Regions from separate parts of the Halothiobacillus diazotrophicus genome, predicted to be linked through region 2. Evidence: predicted binding sites of a transcription regulator. Region 2 holds the regulator's gene; each other region holds the start of a gene.

Region 1 (10,123 bases), 930 kb from region 2:
TAGTGGTGAAATTGGTTACCGTCACCTGTCCCAACATAAGTGGAGGGTCAAGCCCCGCCTTCCTTAAGGCTCGTGCTAGTAGCTTGGCTATCAGATTCGGTTATGATTCACCTTGAAGCTTTCCGACTAGCGAGCCGAAGGACATGAACGAGTTAGCCATCACCGTTGGCATCATCTTATTCCCAGGTCTGATTGCTGCGGTGATAGCAGACAAAATCTCCCCTCACACTAAGAGTTGGGGAACATTCAAGTACAGCATCTACTCGTTCATCTTCGGGGTCTCATGCTACGTACTTCTACAAGGCGTGCTATATGGGTTCTGGATACCAGCACACTACCTATGCCCAGATAGACTAACGCTTTCATCTGTCACACTTGATGTCTGGTCCTTAGTAAGTACCCAAACTTTTTCCATCCGTATCTCGGATGTGTTCTGGGCTACAAGCCTATCCCCGGCGGTCGCAGCCATCACTGCGTATATCTACAACAAAAAAATCATCAACAAACTCGCATCCAAGCTAGGAATCTCAAGCAAGTATGGTGATGAGAATCTTTTCTCGTTCTACCTCAACTCCCCAGACATTGACTGGGTGTATGTTCGAGACATCCCCAACGAACTAACGTACCAAGGGCGTGTACTCTCATACTCGGAAGCTGATGATATACAAGAGCTTGTGCTCCGTGATGTAACTGTGTTTGACTATGCTACGTCCGATGAACTCTACTCGCTGCCGAAGATATACCTTTCAAAGCCGAAGGGCTCGTTCATTATCGAAGCGGTACCCCCCAACACACTGATAGAGGTGCAAGATGGAGAAGAAACCAACACTAGCCAATGATGGATCTGTAGTCCTTCAGAAAGGACAAACCCTTGACGTTGCCGCACTTGGCGGAGAGAAGGCAGGCAACAACAAGCCTGGGCCTACAACGAACATGCGCCCATCAGGCCCGCCACCGGCCCCAAAGAAGAACAAGTAGCCCCACCCTCATCAGATGCCGCCAACGGAACCCCCTGCAGGATACTACTCAGAGGTATCACAATGGGGGACACATCCCGGCAATCTGGCAAAGAAACCCTTCCATTCGTTCATATGAATCAATATGATGCAATCACAGTCACCCCAGTAAGTCGCCAGTCGGGCGCACCAAATAAATCACAACGACCAAAGCCACCGCCCGGTGGCTTTTGGTTTTGGTGTGTTTTCGACGCCGGACATTCGGAACAATCACCGCGACAAGCCTGCACCCAGCCTGCACGATGAGCCGTTCTTTGTCGCAATGACGACGGACATCCCCCGGCTGCACAATGACAATACTAATGACAATGAGGCTCAGGACTGCATCGGCCTCCTCTACTATCCTAATGAGTAGTCATGGATGAAAGGCAGGTTATGACGCGCTTTCAGGACAACCCGGCATCAATGCTTCATTGCGCAAATCGAAGAAAATGTCGAAAACATGATCAAACTGCCCGTATAGGCCCAGATATTGCTTAATCATTGCGCGCATAAATGTAATGGCGCCAGTGGATTAAACGAATTCCTGACCAGATTTGGCCCTAAGAAAATCGTAAAATTAACCGGATAAAAATCAGCCCCTCTCCCTGAAATCGCTATTAATCGGATTGAAAAGCATGGAAAACATAATCGCTTGGTATGCCAAGGCGAGGAGTAACAGACGCAATATCCTGACAAAAACACTGAGAAATACCAGATTTTCCAACCACCTAGCCAAAAAGTAACAATTTGTTGCAAATAGTGCGAAATTAGACGATTCCACAAAAAATAAAGGTAGACTGGGTAACGATGAACGATTCAGGAATGAATTGGAAAATAAGCGTTCACTGATTCTGCCACCAGATCAGTTGCACCATATTCAAACATTTGAGCCCCTGTCTGAAGGTTTCCATCCCACTCATGAACATTTTTGCAAGATTGGTCGGACGACTTTCCGTATCGCGCAAATTGTTGTTGATCTATTTGCTCGATCTGACCGCCGTCATTTTCATCACCTCGATTCTGATCAACGAAAGCTTCATCGCCATCGATTTCGCCCGAAAGGAAATCGTCGGGAATGCTTACATCGATACGGTACGCAAGGCCCTGTTCACGATCGTCGATGTCCACGACGGCAAGAACGCATCAAATATTGCCGAAGTCCGTGAGGCCCTGCAAAACGCCGAGAAGGCCTATGGCGCAAACATGAACACCGCCCAGCTTGCCCATGGGCTGGATGAGGCCCTGGCGGGTCTGACGACGACGAAATCGAGAAATACCGCCAGCAACCACGCGCTCCTCGCCGGTAACAAGCTGCTGGCACATATCGGGGATCAGTCGAACCTCATTCTCGATCCGGATCTGGACAGTTATTACACGATGTCCCTCACGGTACTGCGCTTCCCGGAACTGCTCGAGCAGCTGCTCAATTACGACAGCCCGACCATCGGCGGCGACAAGGCGCAATACCTCATCGCCCAGGGCCGCCTCAGTGCACTGCTGGACGGGATCGACTCCGATTACCACGCTGCCTATGCCGGCAACCCAACCCACATGCTGCCCGGCAAGCTGGATGCCACGCGCATACCATTGCTCACCGACTTGCACAGCCTCCTGCGCGTCGAAGTCAATCAACCTGCCAAGCTCGCCGCCGCACGCAACGCTGCCCTGAAGAGCACGCGGGCTGCCTGGCAGGCTACGGCGGAAAATCTCGACATCCTGCTGCATGCCCGTGTCGAAATGCTTTTCAAACGCATGTGGGAACATCTGAGCATGGCGGCCGCCCTGTTGTTGCTGATCTTGTCTCTCGTGTTCTACGTCGCGCGGCAAATTGCCCTGCCCCTACGGCGGCTCGCGCTGGTTGCCGACCAGGTGCAGGCGACGAATGACTATACGTTGCGGGCCGACTGGCGGAGCGGCGACGAAATCGGTCAACTCGTCACGGGCTTCAACAGGATGCTCGCACAGCTCGATCATGAGCGACTCGTCCAGCAGGAACTCGCCGCCCAAGCTCGCGCCAGCGAAGCGCAACGCGAATTGATCGAGGCGATTCCGATCCCGTTGCTGGTGACTTCGGTCCCGGAACATCAGGTACTCCACATCAACGCCCAAGCCACCACCTGGGTGAAAATAGACCGGGAGGATCCCTGGGCAGATGGACTCGATCGGGTGACCCGGGCAAGGTTCTTTCAACGCTTGGCAGACGAGGCGGCCGTTCACGAGTTCGAGGCACGCTGGAATGGCCCAACCGGTCCGTCCTGGGCCTTGCTGTCCGCCGCACAGTTACGCTACCAGGGCCAGGATGCCGTATTAACGACCTTTGCACCGATCAACACCATCAAACTGCTTGAAGCGCGGCTGCGTTTGTGGGCAACCATTTTCGAAGCCACATCGGAGGGCATCCTGGTACTGGGCCCGGACAACACCATCCTGCTGGCCAATGCCGCGCTGGCACGGGCCACCGGCTATCGTATCGACGAAATGGTCGGACGAGACACGGAGTTCCTGCGGGGTACGCATGGTACAACAGGACCACAGCCCAGCTTTGTCGAACTGATTCGCCAGCAAGGTGCCTGGCAGGGCGAAACCCGACTCAGAAAGAAAAGCGGCGAGGAATCCCCCCAATGGCTGGCGCTGAACACGGTTCGTGACGAACAAGGCGCGCTGAGTCATATCATCGCCCTCTTCGTCGATATCACGGAGCGGATCGAGCAGGAGGAGAAAATTCGCCATCTGGCCCATCACGACATTCTCACTGGACTGCCCAATCGCCTCCTGTTCGAAGATCGGCTGCGCTTGGCCCTGGAACAGGCCAAACGTCATAAGGAGCGCGTCGCCCTGCTCTTCATCGATCTGGACCGCTTCAAGAACATCAACGATTCATTGGGCCACCATGTAGGCGACGCACTGCTGAAATCCGTGGCAGAGCGACTCGGCGAAGTGATCCGTGCCGGCGACACGGTCTGCCGACAGGGGGGCGACGAATTCGTCATGATTCTCAATGCGGTCGACGATGCCCAGGAAGTCGCACACATTGTCGAGCGCAGACTCATCCCCCTCATCCTGAAGACGCACCTGGTCTGCGATATCGCACTGCATATTTCCTGCAGCGTCGGTATCGCGATCTACCCCGAGGATGCAGACAACATGGAGGGACTGATGCGGAATGCCGATGCCGCGATGTACGTGGCAAAGGCGCAAGGCCGCAACAATTTCCAGTTCTTCAGTGCCGAGATGAACCGCAATGCTCTCGACCGGCTCAACACGGAAAATCATCTGCAGTCGGCACTCCAGAACAACGAGTTCGAGTTGCATGTCCAGCCGGTCGTCGACTGCGTCAGTGGCGAGGTCGTGTCTGTCGAGGCCCTGCTGCGGTGGCGCCAGCCGGATCTGGGGCTGATTCCGCCGTCGCAATTCATTCCCATCGCCGAGGAAAATGGCCTGATCCATGACATCGGTCGATGGGTACTGGCGGAGGCCTGCCGCCTTCATCAATACTGGGTGGACGCAGGCATGGCGCCTCTGCCCATCGCGGTCAACGTGTCTGCCGTCCAATTCAGGCGCGGCGACTTCGCAGACATGGTCGCGGCCGTCCTTGCGGATAGCGGGATGCCCGCTGCCTGCCTTCAGTTGGAACTGACCGAAACGGTAATGCTGACCGCAAGCGAGCGTAACCTGGCGGAAATTCACCGTCTCAAGGCAATGGGCATCGGCCTGTCCCTCGACGACTTCGGCACGGGCTACTCGAGTCTGAGCTATCTCAATCGCCTGCCTCTCGACAAGCTCAAGATCGACCGCAGTTTCGTCTCCGACATGATTGCCGATCCCGCCGACATGGCCATTACCCGTGCCATTGTCAGCCTGGGGGGCACGCTGGGGTTGCAGGTCATCGCCGAGGGGGTCGAACACGAGGAAGAACTCAAGGCCCTGCAGGAAATCGGTTGTGCGGAAGCCCAGGGCTATCTGATTTCCCGCCCCTTGCAGGCGCACGAATTTTCCAACTGGTTCCGGGAGTTTCAAGCCACACCCTGGAGCCAAGGGTGAAGAGCCCTCGAAACGGGCTGGCCGCAGATCGCGCAATCCGTGCTTGAGGCCCGTCCATCAGCTGTGATACATACTCAGGTGGCGCATGGTCGCAACCCGACATGCTTCCGCTTTTCTTTCCAACACGCACCCCTCGGTGGGCGATACCCCCCGACCGGCGCTGCTGTTTTTTCATGCTGTTTTAATGGAGTGTCATTATGGCTGTACTCGTTTGCAAACCCGCCCCGGATTTCACCGCCAACGCGGTCATGGGCAACAACGAAATCAAGCAGATCACCTTTTCCGAACTCACCAAGGGCAAGTACGCGGTCCTGTTCTTCTATCCGCTGGACTTCACCTTCGTCTGCCCGTCCGAGCTGATCGCCTTCGATCACCGTCTGGCCGAATTCACCAGCCGCAACGTCGAAGTGATCGGCGTCTCCATCGACTCCGAATTCACGCACCTCGCCTGGAAAAACACGCCGGTCGATAAAGGCGGCATCGGTCCGGTCAAGTACACCCTGGTGGCGGACATCAGCCATGAAATCGCGAAGGCCTACGACACCGAACTCGATGGCGGCGTTGCCCTGCGCGGTTCCTTCCTGATCGATCGCGACGGCATCGTTCGCCATCAGGTCGTCAACGATCTGCCGCTGGGCCGCAACATCGATGAAATGCTGCGTCTGATCGACGCCCTGCAATTCACCGAAGAGCATGGTGAAGTTTGTCCGGCCGGCTGGCAGAAAGGCGACGCGGGCATGGATGCATCCACCGAAGGCGTCGCGAAGTATCTGGCTGAGAACGCCGACAAGCTGTAAGCAGCTCCGCTCCGGGACGCCATCAGGTGCGCCCGTGCACGATCAGCGGGGCCGGCCACACGCCCGGCCCCGTCAATCCATTCCGATTTCTTGCCCGCCCCCCCCGGAAACGGTCGGCGCAAACCTTCAGCCGCCCCCCGAACGCATGTCATTCCCCCTATGGCATCTCCCTACCTTATTTGCGACAACCATGTACCCTGGGCTTACCGCTCACTTCGATGACGCATCCCGAGCAGATTTGCCCCTCAATCAGGCTTGAACCAGCTCAACCAAATCATATTGGCACGGCACATGCTTGAAATCACATCATGAGTGTTAACGCCACACCGACTCGACGTTTGATTGACGCATACCGGAAAATCCGATCCGGGCTCATGAACCCAATCCATCGTGTACTTCAATGCTGCTCAGGTGAATTGCCCTACATGTCGCATAAACGAACCCATCCGCTGGATCCACTTGCCACAGTCCGCCCATGGACACGCGCCCTACTCTTTGGTGCCGGCCTCTGTATGTGCGCTAGTCTCGTGTCGGTTCGGGCTGAAACGAAACAACCCCAATTCCAGAGCCACGAATCGATCAAGGAGGCAGTCGAGAAGTTCATGGCTACGCGTTATGACGCGGGCGGATCGGCCACCAGCTTCCAGGTCAGCCGCCTTGATCCCCGCCTCAAGCTCAAGTACTGCGATCAACCACTGCACGTTCATTCCGGCAGTCAACCCAATCCGCGCGGCGGGCGGGTGACGGTTCAGGTCGCCTGCGAAGGAACCAGTCCGTGGCGGATCTATGTCCCGGCAGAAATCCGAAACATGGTTCAGGTTCTGAGCCTTTCAAGACCCATGTCTGCGGGCGAGCGTGTTACCGAGGCGGACCTTGCGCCGCTTACGGTAAATGCCAATCAGCAGACCCAGGCCTACCTCACCGATCCGGCTCAGGCAATCGGCCAGGTGGTCGCACGACCGATGCAGGCGGGCCAGATACTGACCCAGACGGATTTGAATATTGCGCAGATCGTTCATCGAGGCGATCATGTCACCATGATGGCAGGCACTGGCGGAATCACGGTTTCCGCAGAGGGCATTGCGCAGGCGGCTGCGGGCCAGGGGCAACGTGTCATGGTCAAGAACAGCCGATCCGGACAGCTTGTCGAGGGGATCGTTCGTGATGCCCATACGGTCGTGATTCCCTGATGCACGATGGCGCTAAAGTTTTTGGAATTGCTGCCGACATAACGTGCAAGTATCGAGCGGATCACGGCATGACCGCTGTAAGAAGCAAACCGTGATTTGCCTGCCCAACGAATTCGTAGAGGACATTTACCATGGATATCATTGACGGCGTCAGCGGCAAGAACGGCTATGGCAACTCGGCCATCAACAACCGCAACACCAGCAAGGCCGACTCCACGCAGAACAGCCAGGCCACGAACGGGGCACCGACCGAAGGCTCGTCCGTCAGTCTCTCCGAAGGGGCCGCGAACATGAAGTCGCTCACGCAATCCCTCGCAGCGGAACCGAGTTTCGATCAGGCCAAGGTCGACCGGATCAAGGATCTCATTGCCCAGGGTCAGTACACCATCGACCCGGCCAAGATCGCCGCAAAATTTGCCTCGATGGAAGGCCAGTCGAGTTAAGTCGTCGGTTCCACTTTCGTGAGCACGCCTGACATCACTGCCGATAGCCAACGGATGATCGAGGATCTGCGGGGTGCCGTGGATAACCTCACCACCTGCCACCGCCATCTCGCCGACCTGATCGCCTCACCGGCAGAGGCGGAACAGGCAAACCGGCAACTGGACGATATCGTCCTCGCCATCAAGACAGGGAACGAGCGACTCGAGACCGCCGAACGCCAGCGTCAGCAATGGGCCGCCACCCACGCGCCCGGAATGGACATGGTGGTTGCGCTCAAGCGGATCGACCAGATGAATCAGGGACATCTGCTTGAGGACTGGCTGCAACTGCAGCCCGGTATCGAAGTGCTCCACACCCTGATGCAGCGTCATCAGGAAGTCGTGAATCGACTGGCTTTCTACATCCATGAACGCGTCAATGTTCTGACCCAGGCCTTATCGCCCGCCGATACCAGCCTGTACGCATCCAGTGGAAAAACTGCCCCGGGCTCGGGGCGTCAGCGCTCCCTGGGAGATGCCTGAACGCGCGCCGAGCCCGTAACCATCCTGGCCACATATCTGACGCCAATTAGTTGACGGCCATATCCCCTCAACCGCACCTGCAGTCCACTTACCCTGGGGGCGATACATCGGCACCATCCGCCCGACGCGCCCACAACATGAACAGGCTTTCCCCGGCCTGGCCCTGTCGTGTCCTTTCCCAGCCCGGCAGTTCGATGGGCGCCATGGCGGCACTGTGCTCCACATAAAGGATCGCATCCGGTGCCAGCCAACGCACTGCATTCAAACCGGCCAGCACCGTCTCAAGCAATGCTGGCTCCGCAAACGGCGGATCGAGAAAGACCAGATCGATAGGCGCCGTACCTTCCAGCCACTGCTCGGACTGCCGGATCCAGGCGGTCGCATCCGTACGCCAGATCCGGACCTGTTCGTCGGGCACGGCCAGCGTCATCATGTTCTGCCGGATCGCTTCGGCCACCCGTGCCGATTGCTCGACGACACCCAGCCAGGCCGCACCGCGCGACAACGCCTCCATGCCCAGCACCCCGCTCCCGGCGAATAGATCAAGCACCCGCCAACCGGTCAAATCCTGTCCCAACCAGTTGAACAGCGTTTCCCGTACGCGATCGGGCGTGGGGCGCAATCCTCGCGCGGCGGGAAACGTCACCTGACGGGAACGCATGACGCCCCCCGTGATCCGAACTTTTTGCCGACCATGCATCGTGGCCGCGTTACCGGGGCGACGCGGTGCGCCATCCTCGCCGGACTGATCCCGCGTTCTCGATCGGATTCCCGCCAAGGGGGGCTTCATACGCGCACGACTCACGAAAGGCTCCTGATATTCAACTCCATCACAACGCAATTATGACCTGCCTGATCCGTGTAATCGAAGCGTTTTGCCCATGGTAAGATGCGTCATCACTCGGGAGCGGACAAACTCGCACCCCGACCCGTTCATTCCGTATTTGCCCCTGCCAAAGGCCACCTGATGTTTGGATTCTTGCGTCGAAAAAAAAATACCGAGCCCGTTGCAGAGCCCGTCCGACAGGAACAAGCCCCTGAAGAACACACCCTGGCAACGCCAGAGTCGTCGACACCCACCGAGGAAACTGCCGCAACCACGGTTTCACCGCCATCCGAACCGGCGGAGATTGCCCCTGTCGAGGCCATGGCCGACAAACCCAAATCACGCTTCTGGCAACAACTCACGCGATCCCGTTCCAGCTTCACCGAAGGTTTGGCCGATCTGGTGTTGGGCAAGAAACAGATCGACGACGAACTGATCGAAGAACTGGAAATGCGCCTCGTTCTGGCCGACGTCGGGCAAACAACCACCCAGGCCCTGATCGACGAACTCCAGCAGGCCGTCTCACGCAAGATCGTCAACGACCCCGAAGCGCTGTTCGAAAAGCTCAGCCAACTGATGGTCGACCGGCTTCAGCGCGTCCATCAACCCCGTCCGCCATTGAACGAGCACCCCCATGTCATCGTGGTCTGCGGAATCAACGGCGCCGGCAAGACCACCACCATCGGCAAGCTTGCCTTTCACTTCAAGCAGTCCGGACGGAAGGTCATGCTGGCCGCAGGCGATACCTTCCGCGCGGCAGCCGTGGAACAGCTCATCACCTGGGGCGAACGCAACCAGATCCCCGTGATCGGCGAACCGGGCCGACAGGATGCCGCTTCGGTCCTGTTCGATGCTGTCCAGTCCGCTCGCGCACGCGGCACGGACGTGCTGATCGCCGACACCGCCGGGCGGCTGCACACTCAAGGCGGACTGATGGACGAACTGAAAAAGCTGGTCCGGGTATTGGGCAAGGCCCAACCGGACGCTCCGCACGAAATCCTGCTCGTGCTCGATGCGAGCATCGGCCAGAATGCACTGAGTCAGGCGCGACTGTTCCACCAGGCCGTCGGCGTCACGGGCCTGATCGTCACCAAACTCGACGGTACGGCCAAGGGCGGCATCCTGTTCGCAATCGCCGACGAACTGGGGCTGCCGATCCATTTCGTCGGCGTGGGTGAACAATTGGCCGATCTGCGTCCCTTCGAGCCGCAGCAATTCGTGGATGCACTACTGGACCGAGAGGCCATATGATCGAATTCGACGGGGTCAGCCGCCGCTTCAGCAACGGCCACTTCGGCCTGCAGGA
Region 2 (10,123 bases):
GGGCGATCGTCTCGCCGCCCAGCGCATCACCTACAACATGAAGGATGAAGTCGTTCAGGCCGGAGGCCCCGATAACGGTGGCCGCGTGCATGTCACCATCCAGCCGCGGAACAAGAAGGAAAACCCGTCATCCACGGATGACACACCATCCGGAAATACCTCGACGCAATCCGTCAAACCGTAATGCAAGACCAGAACATGAAGCAGCCACCCGTATTGTTCGTGGAGTCCCTCGTCAAGCACTACGGCGCGCGTGCCGTCGTCCAAGGCGTCTCGCTGGAAGTGCAGGCGGGGGAAGTCGTCGGCCTTCTCGGGCCGAACGGCGCCGGCAAGACGACCAGTTTCTACATGATCGTCGGCCTCGTTGCCGCCGATCAGGGGCAGATCTGGTTGAACGGGCAGGACATCACCCTGCTGCCGGTGGACGAAAGAGCCCACCTGGGACTCGGCTACCTCCCGCAGGAGGCATCGGTGTTCCGCAAGCTCACCGTCGAGCAGAACATCATGGGCGTGCTAGAGCTGAGGCGCGATCTCAGCCCAGTTCAACGACAGACGACACTGGAAAGCCTGCTGGGCGAACTGCATATCCGCTCCATCCGTCGCAATCTCGGGCAGGCCCTTTCCGGGGGCGAACGTCGGCGGGTTGAAATTGCTCGGGCACTGGCCGCTAACCCCAGCGTCATTCTGCTGGACGAACCGTTCGCTGGCGTCGACCCGATATCCGTCATCGACATCCAGCGGATCGTCACGCATCTGAGCGAGCGCGGCATCGCCGTTTTGATCACGGATCACAACGTCCGCGAGACCCTCGGCGTCTGCGAGCGTGCCTATATCGTTTCCGATGGGCAGATCCTGGCCGAAGGCACGCCCCAGGCGATTCTCGCCAACGAGCAAGTCCGTGCGGTGTATCTCGGACAGCATTTCACCCTCTGATCACGCCCGCTCGCGGCGATTCACTCGGGGACAATTCGATGCGTTGGCGCAGATGCAATCCCATATTGGCGGACCGTGTTTTTCAGTTAAACTAACTCACATGTTCATAATCCTGCGATCGACAATCCCCTACCCAGCCACCTCTGATGCCGACGGAACATCAGACAAGATTCATTTGCCCCAAGATCACGCCGGGCTCGCCCAGTCATGAAAGCCGGCCTGGAACTTCGCCTGGGGCAAAGCCTCTCGATGACGCCGCAATTGCAGCAGTCGATTCGATTGCTGCAGCTCTCCACACTGGAACTCGCACTGGAGATTCAGCAGGCAGTCGAAACCAACCCGCTGCTGGAAATTGCCGACACTGACGACTTCTCTGAAGGCGAGGGTCCCTCGTCCGAACTGGCCGAGGGCAGCGAGACGGTCGATTCGGACTATCAGGAAGACCCCAATGCGCTTGCCGGCGAAGCCCTGCTCTCGGGCACGGACGAAACCACGCCGGAGGATCCGTTCACCGTGGATTCGCAGTGGGAGGACTACTACGAATCCGACGGCAGCACCTCATTCAGCGCGCCGGAAAACAATCACGACGAATTCGATCCCTACGCGACGACCTCCAGCGGCGTCGAAAGCCTCCGGGATCATCTGCTGAGTCAGATCCACCTGACCCATCTGACGCAGCGCGATACGGCCATCGCCGCCGCCCTGATCGAGTCGATCGACAACATGGGGTACCTCGCGGACAGCCTGGAAGAAATTCACGCCATGCTGATCGAAGATTGGCCGAACCTCCAGATCGAGGACATCACGACCGTCCTACATCTCATCCAGTCTCTCGACCCGATTGGCGTAGGCGCCCGAGATCTCAACGAATGCCTCTGCCTGCAGCTGCAGCACAAACCGAAAGATCTGCCCTATCGCGACGTCGCCATGCGGATCTGCGAACAGAACCTCATCGAAACCATTGCCCAGCGCGAGTACCAACAGGCACAACGGGCCCTCGGCGTGGATCAGACCGCGCTTGAAGGCGCCCTGATGATTCTGCAGGGCCTCGATCCCCGACCGGGATCCAGTGTCGGTTCCGTCGCAGCGGATTACCTGATTCCGGACGTGCTGGTCAGTTTCCGGAACAATGCCTGGCATGTGGACCTGAACCCGGAAATCGCGCCGAAACTTCGGGTCAACCAGACCTATGCCCGCATGATCAACCGCAGCTCGCGCGGTGAGGACGCCAGCTACATCCGCAGCCATCTGCAGGAAGCGCGCTGGTTCATCAAGAGTCTGCGCAGCCGGAATGAAACCCTGCTCAACGTGGCCCGGGCCATCGTCGCCCATCAGACAGAATTTCTCGAACAGGGCGAAGTGGCGATGAAGCCCCTCGTCCTCCGGGAAATCGCCGACGAACTCTCCCTCCACGAGTCGACGGTCAGTCGGGTCACCACCCAGAAGTTCATGCTGACCCCGCGCGGCACCTTCGAATTCAAGTACTTCTTCTCCAGTCATGTCGGCACCAGCGACGGCGGCGAATGTTCGGCCACGGCCATTCGCGCCATGATCAAGAAGCTGGTGAATGAGGAAAACCCCCGCAAGCCCTTGTCGGACGCCAAGATCGCCGACCTGCTTACCGAACAAGGCATCGATGTCGCTCGGCGCACGATTGCCAAGTACCGCGAGGCGATGGGCATCGCCTCGTCCACCGACCGAAAGCGCCTGATCTAAGGCCTAAAGGAGCTCACCATGCAAATTGAAATCACCGGACATCATGTCGACATCACCGATGCGCTCAGGGACCATGTGGAAAACAAGTTCGAGCGGCTCAAGCGACATTTCGACAAGGTGATCAACGTTCATGTCATTCTGACGGTGGAAAAGAAGATCCAGAAAGCAGAAGCCACACTGCACATGAGCGGCAACGATGTCCACGCCGACGCATCCTCCGAGGACATGTACGCCTCCGTGGACGCCATGGTCGACAAGCTGGACCGCCAGATCGTCAAGCACAAGGAAAAAATGACCGAGCACCGCTGATCGAGACACGATCTTACGCTCGATAAACGCACAACCATGAGCCAATTAATCGGGGTATCGCATTCACTTGCGTGCCCCGACTGACTTTTTGGAGTATCCTCTTGCTCGATTTTTACCGGTCCCGTCCCGCTCACCCACAGCATTCCAACCTGCGAACAGGTGCTTCATGAACATCGCTGAACTGTTCCCCTTGCAGCACATTCTGATCGATGAGGTCTATCAAAGCCGCAAACGGGTTCTCGAAGTTCTCGCCGGCCTGCTGGCCGATGACCAACTGGGCGGCCAAAGCGCGACCCACATCTACGAAATCCTGATCGAACGCGAACGGCTGGGTTGTACCGCAATCGGCCATGGCATCGCGATTCCCCATGGCCGGGATAGCGAAACGCTGCGTCCGCGCGGCGCGCTGATCCGCCTGACCGAAGGGATCGATTTCGGTGCGTCGGACAACGAGCCGGTCAATCTGATTATCGGGTTCATCGTCCCGGAAGAATGCCCCGAAGCACACCTGATGGTATTGGGCTCCCTGGCAGAGCACCTGTCCAGCCCGGATGACCGTGACGCCATCATGCAGGCGCAAAGCCCCGAGCGCGTGCGCAACCTGCTCATCGAATGGCTGCACGATCCGCCAGCCGCCGATGCCGAATAAGCGTCGGTTCCTGTCGCGATATCCGCATTGAGCCACCCGATGCACCGCGCCGTCCCCGTCATTCAGCCTCTGGACGCCAAACACCCGACGGATACCCGGGACCCGGTCTATCGCCGTCTCTTCGACCCAGAGTCCGCCTTCGATCGCCTGAACCCCCTCGATCCGAAACCGATCGCCCTGATCGACGCACCGTTACGGCGCGCCCTGAGCGAGCGTAATGATCCGGTTCCGACCTATGCCGAAATCTGGATTCTCTGCGACATCACCCCCGAGGAGGTTCCGACCTGGGTTGCCACGCAAGCCCGTACGGCCGCCAACATCCTCCACTGCACGATGACCGTGGACGAAATCTCCGAATGGCTCAGGACCCATCGGCAGAGCGCCACGCAACATTGGCAGCATGGCGTCTTCATGGAGGTTGCCGGATCAGGTGTACTGATCACGGGGGAATCGGGTATCGGCAAGAGCGAATTGGCCCTGGAACTGCTTTCCCGCGGCCACCGTCTGATCGCGGACGACGCGCCGTGCTTCGTGCGCGGCAATCAGGGCATCGAGGGAAGCTGCCCGGAAACCATCCGCGACCATCTGGAAGTCCGCGGCCTCGGGATCATCGATGTCCGCGCCCTGTTTGGCGACAACGCCCTGAAAAAGCGAAAAAACCTCCGCCTGATCATCGAGTTGTATGCGGCGGACCATCGGTCGATGCGCGCCGAGTCCCGGCTTCATGGCGAACGGAGCAAGGTGAGCATTTGCGGTGAAGAGCTCCCATTGTTCCGATTACCCGTGGCTCCGGGTCGAAACATCGCCGTCTTCGTCGAAACCGTGGTCCGTCAACATAATCTGGAACGATCGACGACCGGTGAGCGCCTGCTGGGCCAGCCGTATGCCGCCCAGTGGCACCCCTACCCGGAAAAATGAGCGGCGCGCTGGTGGTCAGATCCCGCTATCCGGCACAATGTCGACGTAATAGTCGGCACCGGGTCCGGATACAGATACACTAGCGCCAATGCAACACATGCTCGCCATCCCCGAAACCGTACTGATTGTCACCGGACAATCGGGCTCCGGGAAATCTATTGCCCTGGCAGCCCTGGAGGATGCAGGTTTCTACTGCATCGACAACTTGCCCCCCGAACTGCTGGACAATCTCCTGTTGCTCTTCAGGCAGGGCGAGATCAATGCGCGCGGGATCGCCATCAGTATCGATGCACGCTCGCCTGAAGCCGCACTGAATGCCCTGCCGGCACGAATCCAGAGTCTTCGGAAAACCTATGAAAACCTGAAGATACAGAGTCTCTTCCTAGAAGCCAGCGAAGCGCGCCTCGTTGCCCGATTCAGCGAGACGCGACGACGCCACCCGCTTTCCCCGAAGGTCGAACATCTGCTCGAAGCCATTCAGCGGGAGGCCGAACTGCTGGCCCCGATGCGCCATCAGGCCGACCTGATCATCGACACGAGCCATACGAGCATCCACCAGTTCCGTGAGGATATCCGCAACCGGATCCTCGAAGGCGCCCGGCGCGGTCCGCTGATCCTGCTGCAATCCTTCGGCTTCAAGAACGGCATTCCGCTGGACAGCGACTTCCTGTTCGATATCCGCCACCTGCCCAACCCGCACTGGCTACCGGATCTCAGGCCCCATGGCGGCAAGACGACCCAGGTCATCGAATACCTCGAGCAGCACCCCATCACCCACGAAACGCGCGCGAATCTCGCACGATTTCTGGGCGACACGCTTGCCGCCATCACGCAGACCGATCGAAGTTACGTCACCTGTTCCGTCGGTTGCACCGGCGGCAAGCATCGGTCGGTCTACATGGTCGAGCATCTCTATACGGATCTGAAGACCGCCTTTCCCAATATCCTCATCCGACATCGTGATTTAGAAACGGAGCGATAATGACTGTTGGCATCCTATTGATTTGTCATAACAAAATTGGCGAGCAGTTACTCGAAACCGCCACCGACATGCTGGAAAAGATTCCCATGCCCGCCGGCGAGCTCTCCGTCCATCAGGATGACGACCCCATCGACCTGCTCAACCGCGCGCGTCGTCGTATTGCGGATCTGGACGAAGGGGACGGCGTACTGGTCCTCACCGACATGTACGGCTCCACACCCTCCAACATCGCCCATCGACTAAAAGACAAGAACCGTGTCCGGGTCATCTCCGGGGTCAATCTGCCCATGGTGGTCCGCGCCATGAACTACCCGCAGCTGAACCTCCCCCAGATGACCGAGCGGGTCGCGACGGGCGGTCGTGAAGGCATCATCGAAGGGGATGGGATTTAATCCCTGTCCGTCACCGCGGGAATCCATCGTCTCAGGACGACCGAAAGGGAATAGCGCATGCCCGAGCAAAATATCGAAATCATCAACCGACTGGGGCTCCATGCCCGCGCGGCCGCCAAATTCTCCACGACGGCCTCGCAGTTCAGCTGCAAGATCAGCGTGATCTGTCACGGCAAGGTCGTGAACGGCAAATCCATCATGGGACTCATGATGCTGGCCGCCGCCCGGGGCACCGAGATTCGGATCGCCACGGAAGGTGCCGATGAAAACGAAGCAATGACGGCGCTACGCGAACTGATCGAGAACCGGTTCGGCGAACCTGAATGATGGCGCACCTCTGACCATAAATCCCGTTTTCACTCGCCCAAAAAAAATCACGGATGCCCATGAGCGCGAGAGTAAAAAACATCAACTACATTCAAACCACGCATGTCCATCCGCGTGTTGCGGGCGCCCCTGTCGGCAATGGCCGGCGGTTCGCGAATTTGCGGCGATGCATGCTAATGCCCGACCGGAGGGCCCGTGCTTCGGCGCGCACCCCTCGTCTAACAACCTCGAGGAGGATTGGAACGTGACATCACCCAAGACTGCCCGCACCCCGCGGGCGCGAATGATCGGCGTGCTTCTGGGGCTCGGTGCCGGCCTGTCGGCCGCATTGAACGTTCAGGCTGCAGACCTGACCGGCGCACAGATCGCCGCCCATGGCATCGGGAGCGTTCCGGCCTGTGCCACCTGTCACGGCACCCAGGGCCAAGGGAATCCGCTCGCCAACTTTCCCCGTCTGGCCGGCATGGGTGCCGCCTACCTGAGCGAACAACTCACGGACTATGCGGACGGTACACGCAGCAATCCCATCATGTCCCCCTTCGCCAAGCAGCTGACGCCGGCGCAGATGAAGGCGGTCGCGGCCTACTACGCCAGTCTGCCTGCACCGAAGGTATCGGCACTCCCCGCCGCAAGCTCCGATCAGGACAAGCTGGCGCAGAACCTGCTAACCCAAGGTGATTGGTCACGCGGCATTCCGGCCTGTTTTGCCTGCCACGGCCCCATGGGGGTTGGCGTCAAACCAAGTTTCCCGGCGCTGGTCGGTCAATCCGCCACCTATACGGAGGAACAGCTGAAGGCCTGGCAACAGGATCACCGCGCCCCGGGTGCCGGCGGACTGATGGCCGCCGTCGCCAAGCGACTCACCCCTGCGGAAATCACGGCGGTTGCCGGCTATCTGGCAAAAATCTCCGTCCAATAATTCAGGAGCTGGTTCCCATGATCACATATCGACTCATCGCGTCCCTCGTATTGCTCCTGGCCGGGCAGTCGGTGCAGGCGGCTCCGGATACCGCTGTGGCCCACTTCGTCCCCCCGCCGGACAGCGCCATCCCCGAAGGCCCCTTCGGCGACATGATCAAACTCGGTCAGAAGATCTTCAACCATACCCCGAAATACGCACCGAAATACGTCGGCAACAGTCTGAGCTGTGCCAACTGCCACCTCGATGCCGGTCGTCTGGCGGACAGCGCACCGCTCTGGGCCGCCTACCCGGCCTACCCCGCCTATCGCAGCAAGAACAAGAAGGTAAACAGCTATCAGGAACGGCTGCAGGGCTGCTTCATGTACTCCATGAACGGCAAGGCGCCCCCCTTGAACAGCGACGTGTTGCTCGCCCTGGAAAGCTATAGCTATTTCCTTGCCAAGGGTGCGCCCGTGGGCGACGAGAAGATGGCGGGTCGTGGATTTCCCAAATTGGCAGCCCCCGCCGAGTCTCCCGATCTGACGCGCGGACAGAAGGTCTATGAGGCCAGTTGCGCACTTTGCCACGGTAGTGACGGACAGGGACGCACGGTGAATGGTCAGGTCGTCTTCCCGCCGCTCTGGGGCAAGAACTCCTACAACTGGGGCGCCGGCATGCACTCTGTCAGTACTGCCGCGAGCTTCATCCATGCCAACATGCCATTCGGCATGCCCAAGACCCTGACCGAGCAACAGGCCTGGGACGTGGCTGCCTACATCAACAGTCGTCCGAGGCCCCAGGATCCGCGTTTCACCGGCTCCGTGGAAGAAACCCGGGCCAAATTCCACCCGAATACGAAGTACGACTATTACGGTCAAACCATCGACGGCAAGCAGCTGGGCAATCCGGCGAATACGCCGCCCGCCGGTACCGTACCGAAATAAGACTGGCCCCGCCGACCACCGGAACACCCGGCACGGTCGGCACGACCTTCCACCCCCATCGCTCACCGGACATCTGGGGCCATCCGGGGCCAGCCGCTGCCACACCGTCTGTATCGGTTTCGTTACACGATCAACCCCTTTACAAACAGCCGCTTGAGCGTAGCATCCAGAGCGGTCATACGGCGATTCCGTTGCTGGCCACGGATCGCCGATGCCCCCGCGCGCATGATCGAATAACTGCTCGTGCTGCCGTGGACTGGATTCGAGCCATGCAACGCCAGCGCAAACAGGGGACGAACATGCACGCGATAATCGACCAATCACAACAACGGGACTGGATGGTGAAACACCAAATCGAAGCGCGGGGCGTCAAATCACGCCGCGTGCTCGAAGCGATGCGAACGGTTCCCCGTGAACTGTTCCTCCCGGCGGCGCTGCATGAATTCGCCTATGAGGATGCACCGCTGCCGATCGCCGGCAACCAGACCATCTCCCAGCCATATATCGTGGCGATGATGATCGATGCCCTCGATCTCAAGGGCGGGGAAACCGTCCTCGACATCGGCACCGGATCGGGCTACGCAGCAGCCGTTCTATCATGCATTGCCGCCCGGGTGTACAGCGTCGAGCGGATCGTCCAACTGGCCGAAGACGCCAAGGCCGTATTCCAGGCCCATGGATTCAACAATATTCATGTCCTGCAGGGCGATGGCACGCGCGGCTGGCCGGAACACGCCCCCTATGACGCGATCATCGTTGCCGCCGGCGGCCCCATGGTTCCCGAATCGCTGAAGAACCAACTCAAGATCGGCGGCCGACTGATCATCCCGGTCGGTTTCGATCAACTTTCGCAAGAACTGATTCGGGTCACGCGCATCGGCGAGCACGAGTTCAAGACGGAGGACCTGGCCGATGTTCGTTTCGTCCCTCTGCTGGGCGAGGAAGGCTGGAAACAAGAGCGCTTCGAGGCAACCGAACGGCGCCAGCCTGCGCCCCCTCCCGTGGCCGAGATCAAGCTCGCCGCCCTCATCGCCGATCGTTGCGAATCCTTCACCGATATCGAATACGTCGATCTTGCTCCCTTGATGAAACGAATCGGAGACGCGCGGATCGTGCTGCTGGGCGAGTCCTCGCACGGCACCTCGGAGTTCTACCGCCTACGCGCCCGCATCACGCGGGAACTGATCGAGAGCAAGGGTTTCAGTTTCGTCGCCATCGAGGGCGACTGGCCGGACGCCGCCCGCATCGATCATTACGTGCGCCATGCCGAATACCCGCCGTCCGAGTGGACGGCGTTCGCGCGCTTCCCGACCTGGATGTGGCGAAACGAGGAAGTCCGGCATTTCGTTGACTGGTTACGCGCCTATAACGCCGACCGGTCGAGCAACGAACGGATCGCCTTCCATGGTCTGGATCTGTACAGCCTCTACAACTCGATCCGCTCGATCCTGGATTACCTGCAATCCGTTGATCCCGCCACTGCCGAAGTCGCGCGCCAACGCTACGGATGCCTCACGCCCTGGCAGTCGGATCCGGCCGCTTACGGACACGCCGCACTGACGCGCCAATACCAGGATTGCGAACAGGAAGTCGTCACCATGCTCAAAGAGCTGCTGACAAAACGACAGGCCTACGCCGAGCATGATGGCGAACGGTTTTTGGATGCCGTACAAAACGCCCGACTGGTCACCAATGCCGAACGGTATTACCGCACCATGTACTACGGCTCACGCAGTTCCTGGAATCTGCGCGACAGCCACATGTTCGACACGCTGGTAGCACTCCTCGCCCATCACGGACCAGAGAGCAAGGCGGTCATCTGGGCGCACAATTCCCATGTCGGCGACTCGGCCGCCACGGAGATGTCCCAACGGGGCGAATTCAACATCGGTCATCTCTGCCGTCGGCAGTTCGGAGAAAATGCCTATGCCATCGGGCTCGGAACCGATACGGGCACGGTGGCTGCTGCGGAGAACTGGGATTCACCGATGGAAATCATGACGGTCCGCCCTGCTCTGGAAAATAGCTATGAATGGCTTTGCCACGATTCCG
Region 3 (10,123 bases), 330 kb from region 2:
CCGCTGGTCGAGTATTACCGCTTTGCCAAGACCGAAGTCTGGGCCCAGGAGCGGGAAAAGACCAAGGCGACTGTGGCCCGGGATCGCTTCGAATTCCGCAAGGAACGACTGGAGCGGCAGAAGGCCGAACGCGAAGCGGCCCTGAACAAGAAGCGTCAGGCGCTGGAGGCCAAGACGGCCCGCGTGGCCAAGGCGGAACCCTCGACCGATGCCGCGTCGAAAGGCGCGCGTGCGGCCGCAAAGACAGATGAAACGGCGTTCGGTACCTATCAACCCGGCCAGACCCCGGACGGGTCGCAGCTCGATTCCGCGGTAGAAGCGGCGCGCGCCCGGGCCAAGGCGCGCCGCGCCGCGCTGGAAGCGCAACGATCCGCACCCGTGCCGTCATCCGATGATCCCTCCGACGAGAGTGAACAGATATGAAATTTGGGACGCAATCCCGCCCTTTGTCTGCAGGTTTCAACAGCGTCCAACGGGTCATGCTGACGGTCTGGCTGGCGCTGGTGCCCGGTACGATCGCTGCCACGGTGCTGCTGGGTTGGGGGGTGCTCATCAATGTGCTGCTGGCGGTGGCGACCGGTCTCGTCGCCGAGTCGTCGATGTTGTGGCTGCGCAAGCGGCCGGTGCGCCCGGCGATCACCGACGGTTCAGTGGTCGTGCTTGCCTGGATTTTTGCCCTGTGCCTGCCCAATCTCGGTCCCTGGTGGTTGCCGGTGTTCGGTGCGGCCTTTGCCGTCGTCGTGGCCAAGCAGCTGTACGGCGGCCTCGGCTTCAATCTCTTCAACCCGGCGATGGTCGGTTACGTGGTGCTGCTGATTTCCTTCCCGGAACCGATGACGCGCTGGGGGCCGGCGATCGATGTCGGCGGTTCGGCACTGAACTTCGCGCAGAGCCTTGCCTGGTCGTTCACGGGCAGCCTGCCTACCGGCGTCGGTTACGACGGCCTGAGCGTGGCCACGCCGCTGGACCACATGCGCGAGCAGATCATGGCCGGTGCGCCCATCCATGCCGCGACCCAGAGTGTGCTTGGCGGGGCCGGACTCGAACGCTCCTGGAATCTCTGGCTGGCGGGCGCCTTCCTGCTTGGCGGTGCATTCATGCTCTGGCGGGGGGTGATCCGCTGGCATATTCCGGTCGCCGTCCTTACGGGCGTGGCGTTCATGTCGGGCTTACTCTGGCTGATCGATCCGCAGACCCATGCCTCGCCCCTGTTCCACCTCGTGTCGGGGGCCGCGATCTTCGGGGCGTTTTTCGTGGCCACCGATCCGGTGACGGCTTCGACGACGCCCCGTGGCCGTCTCATTTTCGGCTTTGGCATCGGCGTGCTCACCGTGCTGATTCGCAGTTTCGGCAACTATCCCGACGGGGTGGCTTTCGCCGTGTTGCTGATGAACCTGTGCGTGCCGCTCATCGACTATTACACCCAGCCCCGGGTGTTTGGTCACAAAGCGTCGGGTAAGCAGTCATGAAGCGCCTGTTGAGATTGGATCGCAGCCGGATCGTGATCACGGCCCTGCTGCTGGCCGGGTTCTCCATCGTCGGTGTGGGGCTTGTGGCCGTGACGGAGGAGGGGACGCGTGACCGGATTGCCGAAGCCGCCCTGGCCGTGCTGCGTGCCCAGGTCAGTGCCGTGCTTCCCAAGGGGCAGTACGACAATGACCCCGCCGACGCCGCGTTCCTGTTGCCGGATCCGGCCGAGCTGAATCTGCCCAGGTTGAAGCACGAAGACGAATCGGCGGCTGAACGGCTGGAAGACGCGACGGAAGCCGGCATCGTCGGTTTCCGGGCAACCCTGAAGGGTACGGTCACTGCAGTCGTGCTGCCGGTCATCACCCACTACGGCTACAGCGGGGACATCAAGCTGATTGTCGGGGTCGATCGTGCCGGTACGGTGACCGGCGTTCGGGTCACCCGACAGAACGAAACGCCGGGATTGGGCGACAAGATCGAACCCGCCAAATCGCCCTGGATCTTCGAGTTCACGGGCAAGAGTCTGAACGACCCCGGTGCCAAGGGCTGGGCGGTGAAAAAGGACGGCGGGGTCTTCGATCAGTTCACCGGGGCGACCATCACGCCGCGTGCGGTGGTCGGCGCAATCCATCAGGTTCTGGCCTATGTTCAGAAGCATCATGCCCTGCTGTTTGCGCCGGACGGTAAGCCGACCACCGCTGAGCCGCCCATGACACACGACGAATCCAGGAGTGCCCATGAGTGATGTTTCCTACCGCGAGTTGACGATACAGGGGCTGTGGAAGAACAACCCGGGCCTCGTACAGATTCTCGGCATGTGCCCGATGATGGCCATTTCCACCACGGTGGTGAATGCGCTGGGTCTCGCCCTGGCGACGATCCTGACCATGGTGGTGTCCAACGGCCTGGCTTCGGCCATCCGCCATTGGGTGCGTCCCGAAGTGCGGTTGCCCGTCTTCGTCATGGTGGTCGCCTCGGTGGTGACGGTGATCGAGCTGCTCATGAATGCCTACATGACCACGCTCTATCATGCACTGGGCATTTTCCTGCCGCTGATCGTGACCAACTGCATCGTGATTGCGCGGGTGGAAGGTTTTGCCGCCCGCAATCGGCTGGCGCCTGCGCTTTACGACGGTCTGATGATGGGGCTGGGATTCGGTCTCGTATTGATCGCCCTGGGCGCAATCCGGGAAGTGCTGGGGTTCGGCACGCTGTTCGCCAATGCAGACCAGCTGTTCGGGCCGGTGGCCGCTCATTGGACGCTGCACATCCTGCCTGAGCAGGCGAACTTCCTGCTCGCGATCCTCCCGCCGGGCGCATTCATGGCGCTGGCGGTGCTGATCGCGCTCAAGCAGGCGTTGGAACGCCATCAGGAGGTGCGTCAACGCCAGCGAGAGGCGCAACGCCAGGAGCGTGCCGCTGGCGAAGCCCCCGCTGTCGAGGCAGCGCTATTCTGAGCCGTTCGGTTCGCCGGGTGTGCCTTCCCGGGGACTATCCCTGACGCTCGGTGGTCCGTACGCAAAGCGGCTGCTGGTCCGGGTTTTCGACCGCCTGTGCAATGGCGGTCACGAAGGTCGTCAGTTCATCCGGTGTCAGCGCGGCCAGCAGGCGGTTCATCAGGGCCGGATCGATGCGTGCCAGGCTGCTTTCTCCTGAGCTCAAGGGCACCCAGATGCCCGCCGAACGGAATTCGTCCTCGGCGTCCTCGGCCCGGGCCGCAGCCTCGTTTTCCTCAATGTCCGCCTCGTACCACGCTTCGATCCGGTCGAGCAGCTCGTCGTCGATGTCGTCGGGGATGGCGACGATCGTGACGTCTTCGTTGATCGGATCCGGGCGACTGGTGACGACGAGACCCAAGGCTTCGATCCGGGCGATGAAGTTCACGCCCCGATCCCTGGTCAAGAAACAGAATTCATACATCTTCGTCTTTCCTCCGCGTGACCAATGGGCGGCGCGCTTTCACTGAGTATGGCGTGTGGACGCCTCCCTTGTTCGATGCTTCCGTGGAGCCCATGGCATCATAGATTTTTTCAGGATGCTTATAACGAAACTAATCAGTAACTTATTGGCTTGACAGGATTTTTCTTCTGGATACAGTGCTTGAACCACCCCATGTTTTTTGGGGGGTTTGACGGGAGAAGTTCAGTATGAGCATTGAATCTCAGATTTTAGATATCTCGATCATCGCCATGGTTGGCATTATCGCTGTTCCGACGTATGTGTTCCTGTGGTTCTGGTACAAGTCCGGCAAGGCAATGAAGGAAAAACACCTTCATTGATCATCCCCGTGCCGCAGGGTGATGCGGCTTTTCAGGTGTCCCTGCACGGCACGCTGTTAAGTTTTATCACACGCGAAGCCCGGACGAACGTCCGGGCTTTTTGTTTTTCTGCTGTTGCCAACGCTTGGCCGGTGGAACTACCGCAGGGGGAGATAAAGATCGGTAATGAGTTCGTGCTCATCCACGTCGGGCACGAGATTGAGGTAATGGAAAAAGAGCGGAAAGTCGCGTAGGGCCTCGCCGCTCTCCGGAAGCCAGTTGCGGTATAGATAGATTGCACGGGCGCCGATGCCCTGATGACTGCCCTCATGACGGATTCGCGCGCAGCGGCCGCCTGGAATGATCCGGTTGATCACGCCGAAGCCGTTGTCGGGAATCTCGGTATTCACCGACCCGCAGATATCGAAACGGAATTCGTCCGGCGGGGTCGTCTGGGGGTTGTCGTAGGCGATACCGAACGTATGGCTGCTTCGGACGGGTGACAAGCCGCTCTGCTTGCGCCATTCGATGAAGCGCATCACGGAGTCGTTCAGCAGCTCGGGGTCGCCCCGGTGCTCCAGGGCGGCAATTCGGGTTTCCTCAAAATCGACAATTGATACATTCATGTTCTGCGGTCTCTCCGGCGTGTTGATCTGAAATTGCGCCCACCAGGGTTTCCAGGCAGGCGATTTCTTGAACCGGGATGGGGTCTGGTCGAACACGCGTTTGAAGGCACGGGAGAAGGACTCCGGGTTTTCGAACCCGGCATCCAGCGCAATGTCGATGATGCGCAGGTCGCCACCGAATACGAGTTGGTACGACGCTCGCTTCAGTCTCATCAATTGGACGTAGTGGTGGACATTGACGCCCGTGTGGCTGGAAAACACCCGATGAAAATGGAATTTGGACAGATTGGCCACTTCGCTGAGATGCGCTACGGACAAATCCGCATCCAGATTCCTGTCGATGTAGTCGAGTACCTTGGCGAATCGTTCGTTGTAGGTGCCTGCGCCTGCGTTGTTCACACTGCGTTCCCTCCTCGGTTCGATCGGTACTATGACGGCTGTCGATAGACTGTGTCCTGACCGGAATTGCGGGATTGTCCGGTCGCTCGATGATCGACGACCTAGCTCGGTCGACCTAGATAAGGTCCAGTGCTTGATTGAGGTGGCTGACGGGCGTGATGGTCAAGCCGTCGATCGGTCGACCCGGCAGGTTGGCCTTGGGGACGATGGCATGGGTCATCCCGTGCTTGGCGGCTTCGGCCAAGCGTTCCGGACCGCCGCTGACCGGGCGAATCTCGCCAGCAAGCCCGACTTCGCCGAAGACGACGAGTCCCTCGGGCAGCGGGCGGTTTCGGAAGCTCGACAGCACGGCGAGCAGGCTGGGTAGATCCGCCGCGGTTTCGCCGACGCGCACGCCGCCGACCACATTCAGAAAGACATCTTGATCGTAGAGGGCGATCTGGCCGTGCCGATGCAGCACGGCCAGCAGCATCGCCAGACGGTTCTGCTCCAGGCCGACCGTGAGCCGCCGGGGATTGCCGCCCGGGTGCTCGGCTACCAGTGCCTGCACTTCGACAAGCAGGGGGCGCGTGCCCTCGCGCGTCACGGTGATCACGCTGCCCGCGACAGGTTGCTCATGACGTGACAAAAAAATGGCGGACGGATTGCTGACGGGTTTGAGGCCACGGTCCGTCATCGCGAAGACGCCGATCTCGTTGGCGGCGCCGAAGCGGTTCTTGACGGCCCGGATCACGCGGAAACGCGCGCCCGGATCGCCTTCGAAGTACAGGACGGTATCGACCATATGCTCCAGCACGCGCGGACCGGCCAAGGCGCCTTCCTTGGTGACGTGACCCACGATGAAGATCGTGACGTCGTGGCGCTTGGCGAAGCGGACCAGTTGGGCCGTGCCTTCGCGCAGCTGGGATACCGAGCCGGGCGCGGCGGTGAGCCCTTCCGTATGCAGGGTCTGGATGGAATCCACGACGAGCAGGCGTGGCAGTTGCCGGGCGCAATGGGCAAGGATCGATTCGACCGAGGTTTCGCTCATCAGCGTGAGCTGGCCTTCCTTGCCCGCGAGATCGACCCCCAGGCGCTGTGCCCGCAGGGCGACCTGCTGGAGGGATTCCTCGCCGGTGACGTACAGGCAGGGCATGTTCGCCTGCAGGGTCAGCAGGGTTTGCAGCAGCAGGGTGGATTTGCCGATGCCGGGATCGCCGCCGATCAGGACGACCGACCCCGGAACGAGGCCGCCACCCAGGACGCGGTCGAGTTCGTCGAGGCCGGTCGTCTCCCGGGGCGTTTCGCTGATGCGCACCTCCGACAGGATCGTGACCTGGGGACTGCCGCCGGCATAGCCGGCCGCACGCTCGTTGCGTGCGCCGGCGGGCGCATTGGGTATACGAATTTCCGTGAGACTGTTCCAGGCCCCGCATTCGCTGCAGCGTCCCGCCCATTTGGGGAAGTCGGCACCGCATTCCTGGCAGACGAAGGCGGATTTTTCCTTCGCCCGCGCCATCAGGAAGCGCCGGATTCCATCTTGAAGGTCAAGCGTGCCATTTCGACCGCACGCTTGCGTACGCTGAGCACTTCGATCTGCACGCCGTCCGGTTCGATGACCGCGCCGACGGTGGGCAGGGTTTCAAGCTGCTCGATGATCAGGCCGTTCAGGGTGCTGGCTTCCTGGGTCGGCAATTCGATGGCCAGTTCCCGGTTGATCTCCCGGATCGGCACGTTCCCGCGGAGGAGATAGCTGCCGTCTTCCTGGCGACTGATGCCCTCGACGTCCGATTCCGGGTCCGTGGTGAAATCCCCCACGATTTCCTCGAGGATGTCTTCCAGGGTGACCATGCCCAGCACGTCGCCGTATTCGTCCACCACCAGGGCAGAACGACGGTTTTCCGTCTGGAAATTCAGCAACTGCGTCGTCAACGGCGTGCCTTCGGGGACGTAATAGGGTTCCCGCAACAGCCGCTTGAGCTGGCTCTTGGTGAGGGAGTTGTCCATCAGCGGGGCGAACAGCCGACGTACGTTGATGATGCCGACGGTGTGTTCCACGGAACCGTGAAACACGGGGATCCGGCTGTAGGGCGAACTCCGGAGCTGATTGAGCACCTCGTCCCAGGGAACGTCGATGTCGATGCCGAAGATTTCCGCCCGCGGGATCATGATGTCTTCGACCCGGGCCTGTTCGAGTTCCAGCACCGAAAGCAACAGACTCTGGTTTTGTTCCGGCAGATGGTGACTGGATTCGCGCACGATGGTCTGCAACTCCGCGGTGGACAGGCCCTGAACCGCCCCCGCACGCGTGTTGAACCCCAGAACGAACAGCAGACTGTTGGCCAGCAGGTTGATCAGGCGGATCAACGGCGACATGAACCGCATGACGAAGGAGAAGAAGTAGGCAGCCGGCCAGGCGATGCGTTCCGGCGAGATCGCGGCGGCCGTTTTGGGCGCCACTTCGGCAAAGATGAGCAGGGCGAAGGTCATGATGCCGGTGGCGACGGCGATCCCGCTGTCGCCGAACACGCGCAGACCAATGACGGTCGCGATCGAGGACGCCAGAATATTGGCAAAGTTGTTGCCCAGCAGAATCAGGCCGATCAGCCGATCCGGCTGTTCCAGCAGTTTCTGGGCACGCACGGCACCGCCATGCCCTCGTTTGGCCAGGTGGCGAAGCCGGTATCGGTTCAGAGAAATCAGTGCGGTTTCTGAACTCGAGAAAAAGGCCGACACCAGAATGAGGACGATGAGCGCAGCGATCAGGACGCCAAGATGGATCTCGTTCAATGAGCGTTCTATGGGTAGTGAAACCGAAGCCAAGTGTACGCAAATTTTCGCGATAAAAGAAAGTTTTCCCGACTGCTCGTTCACTGATCGAGGTGAATGATCTCGCAGGAGGGGGATTTATGCGCGGGCGTCAGGAATCCGTTTCCGATGTTGGCACGGATATGGCTAGGGATACATCCATCAATGCTGAGGAGGTTATCAGTCATGACGGATCAAATTTTTGGGATTCACGGGTTGGCCTTGACCTACCGCTCGCAGCGGATGGGCGTCCTGTCCTCGAATATCGCCAATGCCGATACGCCGGAATACAAGGCGCGGGATCTCTCGTTCGGGGATGCCCTGCGTGCGGCGGCCGGACCGGTCGGGCAGGGGGGCGTGGATCAGCCGCTGGCGCTCAAGCGCGATGCGCCGGGACAGTTGACGGCGGCCGGTTCGATCGATGGGGCGAAGGAAATGTACCGCATTCCGGATCAGCCGGCGCTGGACGGAAACACGGTGGATATGGAGCGCGAGCGTGTGCGATTCACCGAGAATGCGGTGGCCTATCAGACGACACTCAATTTTCTCAACAGCCGAATCAAAGGCATCAACTCGGCCCTGACCGGGCAATAGGAGGCCTGACCCATGAGCTTGTTCTCGATTTTCAATGTGGCGAGTTCCGCCATGTCCGCCCAGTCGCTGCGGTTGAATGCCACGGCGTCCAACATGGCCAACGCCAATTCCGTGGCCACCAAGCCCGAAGATGCCTACAAGGCCCGCGAACCCGTATTCCAGCAGGTTCTTGAGCAGAATGGCGGGGTCGGGGTGCGCGTGATGGGCATCACCCAGAGCAATGCCACAAACCCCGCCCTGTACCAGCCCGGCAACCCCCTGGCGAACAAGGACGGTTATGTGTATTCATCGAACGTGAACCCGGTGGAGGAGATGGTCAATATGTTGTCGGCGTCCCGCTCCTATCAGACGAACGTGCAGGTGATGGATACCGCCAAAAATCTGGCGTTACGTACGTTGCAACTCGGTCAGTAAGAGGTCAAGACCATGACTACCACGAATTCGGTGACCAATAATCCCTATGCCGCGCTCGGACTGGCCGCATCGACCGCCACCAACGGTACGACGGGCGGCGGGGCGCAAACCCTGGATATGAACAGCTTCATGAAGCTGCTGACGACGCAGCTGCAGAACCAGGATCCGACGAACCCGACCGACAACAGTCAGATGGTCGCCCAGCTGGCGCAATTCAGTGCCCTGCAGGGGATCAACCAGCTCAATACGACCGTCAGTGGGTTCCAGACCTCCGTGCAGTCCAACCAGATCATGCAGGCCGCATCCCTGGTCGGCAAGGCCGCCATCGTCAAGGGTGGGTCGGCGTACGTGTCGACATCGACGTCCTCGACCGGAGCCCAACAGACGTCCGGATTGCTGGGCGCCGTCGACGTACCGACGGGGGCCACGGATTTGAAGGTCACCATCACGAATGCGAATGGTCAGGTGGTCAACACGCAATCCGTGCCGATCACGGGGTCGGCGCAACCCACCTTTGCCTGGAATGGTCTGTTGCCCGATGGCAGCACCGCCCCGGCCGGAACCTACAAGGTCACGGCCAGTGCGACGGTGGATGGCAAGGGCGTGGCGGCGCAAACCTATGTGGGGGCGGTCATCGATAGTGTCGGTGTGTCGTCGAATGGTCCGAAACTGAATCTGGCCGGCGGGCTGCCTTCGGCACAGCTTTCGGATGTCGTGCAGATTCTCAACTAGTATTTTTTAATGATTCATCCCAGTATTCTTGATCAAGAATAAGGAGACAACGCGATGTCCTTCAATACTTCCATCACGGGGCTGAATGCCGCCCAGAAAGACCTGGACGTGACCAGCAACAACATTGCCAACGCCAACTCGACCGGTTTCAAGCAGTCCCGTGCCCAGTTCGGCGATATTTACGCCGTGAGCGCCTATGGCAACAGCAAGACCGCGACCGGGCAGGGCGTGCTCACCGAGGCCGTTCAGCAGCAATTCACCCAGGGCAGTCTGCAGTTCACCAACAACTCGCTGGATCTGGCAATTTCCGGTCAGGGATTCTTCTCTTTCCAACCGACGCTCGACAGCCAGCAGTCGGTCTATTCGCGTGCCGGTGCTCTGGGCGTGAACAAGGACGGGTTCATCGTCAATACGGCAGGGCAGTTCCTCAAGGCGCTCCCGGTGAATGCAAATGGGACCCTGCAGTCGACGTCTCTCGCCAGTGCAAAGCCCATTCAGCTCCCCGTGGCCGCCGGCGCACCCCAGGCTACGACGACCGTCACCCAGTCCTTCAACCTGCCTGCCAGTGCGACGGCGCCCACGGTGGCCTTCGATCCTACCCAGGCGACACCGGATCCGGCATCCTACACCCAGGCCAACTCGCAGCAGGTCTACGATTCCCTGGGCAATACGCACACGCTGACGAGCTATTACGTCAAGACGGCCAATCCTAACGAGTGGAACCTGTATTACCAGATCGATACGCAGACACCGATCCAGGGGCCGTCCACCCTGACCTTCAATGCGAATGGCCAACTGCCCGCGACGCCTGCACCGTTCACGGTCACGGCCACGGCGGCCAGC

The links. Region 2 encodes sigma-54, which starts transcription at its own class of promoters, with help from an activator protein. Its sites were predicted from a motif close to TGGCANGNTNCNTGCTT; they were not measured.
Region 1: a site for sigma-54 is predicted at 6,117-6,133, ahead of flgA (flagellar basal body P-ring formation chaperone FlgA). Genes of this name have one in related genera too.
Region 3: a site for sigma-54 is predicted at 7,674-7,690, ahead of flgB (flagellar basal body rod protein FlgB). Genes of this name have one in related genera too.

What each region holds. Positions count from the first base shown of each region.
Region 1 is NZ_CP016027.1:1,169,306-1,179,428, forward strand. It holds gene A9404_RS05175 (MFS transporter) at 144-839, shown strand; gene A9404_RS05180 (bifunctional diguanylate cyclase/phosphodiesterase) at 1,917-5,039, shown strand; gene A9404_RS05185 (peroxiredoxin) at 5,237-5,836, shown strand; gene flgA (flagellar basal body P-ring formation chaperone FlgA) at 6,349-7,026, shown strand; gene flgM (flagellar biosynthesis anti-sigma factor FlgM) at 7,158-7,469, shown strand; gene A9404_RS05200 (hypothetical protein) at 7,488-7,991, shown strand; gene rsmD (16S rRNA (guanine(966)-N(2))-methyltransferase RsmD) at 8,080-8,796, opposite strand; gene ftsY (signal recognition particle-docking protein FtsY) at 8,971-10,068, shown strand; gene ftsE (cell division ATP-binding protein FtsE) at 10,065-10,123, shown strand, end outside.
Region 2 is NZ_CP016027.1:238,607-248,729, reverse strand. It holds gene lptA (lipopolysaccharide transport periplasmic protein LptA) at 1-184, shown strand, start outside; gene lptB (LPS export ABC transporter ATP-binding protein) at 199-933, shown strand; gene A9404_RS01110 (RNA polymerase factor sigma-54) at 1,141-2,649, shown strand; gene hpf (ribosome hibernation-promoting factor, HPF/YfiA family) at 2,668-2,958, shown strand; gene A9404_RS01100 (PTS sugar transporter subunit IIA) at 3,125-3,607, shown strand; gene A9404_RS01095 (hypothetical protein) at 3,647-4,525, shown strand; gene rapZ (RNase adapter RapZ) at 4,614-5,507, shown strand; gene A9404_RS01085 (PTS sugar transporter subunit IIA) at 5,507-5,899, shown strand; gene A9404_RS01080 (HPr family phosphocarrier protein) at 5,957-6,226, shown strand; gene A9404_RS01075 (c-type cytochrome) at 6,471-7,145, shown strand; gene A9404_RS01070 (c-type cytochrome) at 7,163-8,071, shown strand; gene A9404_RS01065 (protein-L-isoaspartate(D-aspartate) O-methyltransferase) at 8,371-10,123, shown strand, end outside.
Region 3 is NZ_CP016027.1:2,816,154-2,826,276, forward strand. It holds gene rsxC (electron transport complex subunit RsxC) at 1-423, shown strand, start outside; gene A9404_RS12600 (RnfABCDGE type electron transport complex subunit D) at 420-1,469, shown strand; gene A9404_RS12605 (RnfABCDGE type electron transport complex subunit G) at 1,466-2,215, shown strand; gene A9404_RS12610 (electron transport complex subunit E) at 2,208-2,927, shown strand; gene A9404_RS12615 (hypothetical protein) at 2,962-3,390, opposite strand; gene A9404_RS13685 (hypothetical protein) at 3,618-3,749, shown strand; gene A9404_RS12620 (AraC family transcriptional regulator) at 3,887-4,753, opposite strand; gene radA (DNA repair protein RadA) at 4,869-6,251, opposite strand; gene A9404_RS12630 (HlyC/CorC family transporter) at 6,251-7,522, opposite strand; gene flgB (flagellar basal body rod protein FlgB) at 7,727-8,134, shown strand; gene flgC (flagellar basal body rod protein FlgC) at 8,147-8,548, shown strand; gene A9404_RS12645 (flagellar hook assembly protein FlgD) at 8,561-9,280, shown strand; gene flgE (flagellar hook protein FlgE) at 9,335-10,123, shown strand, end outside.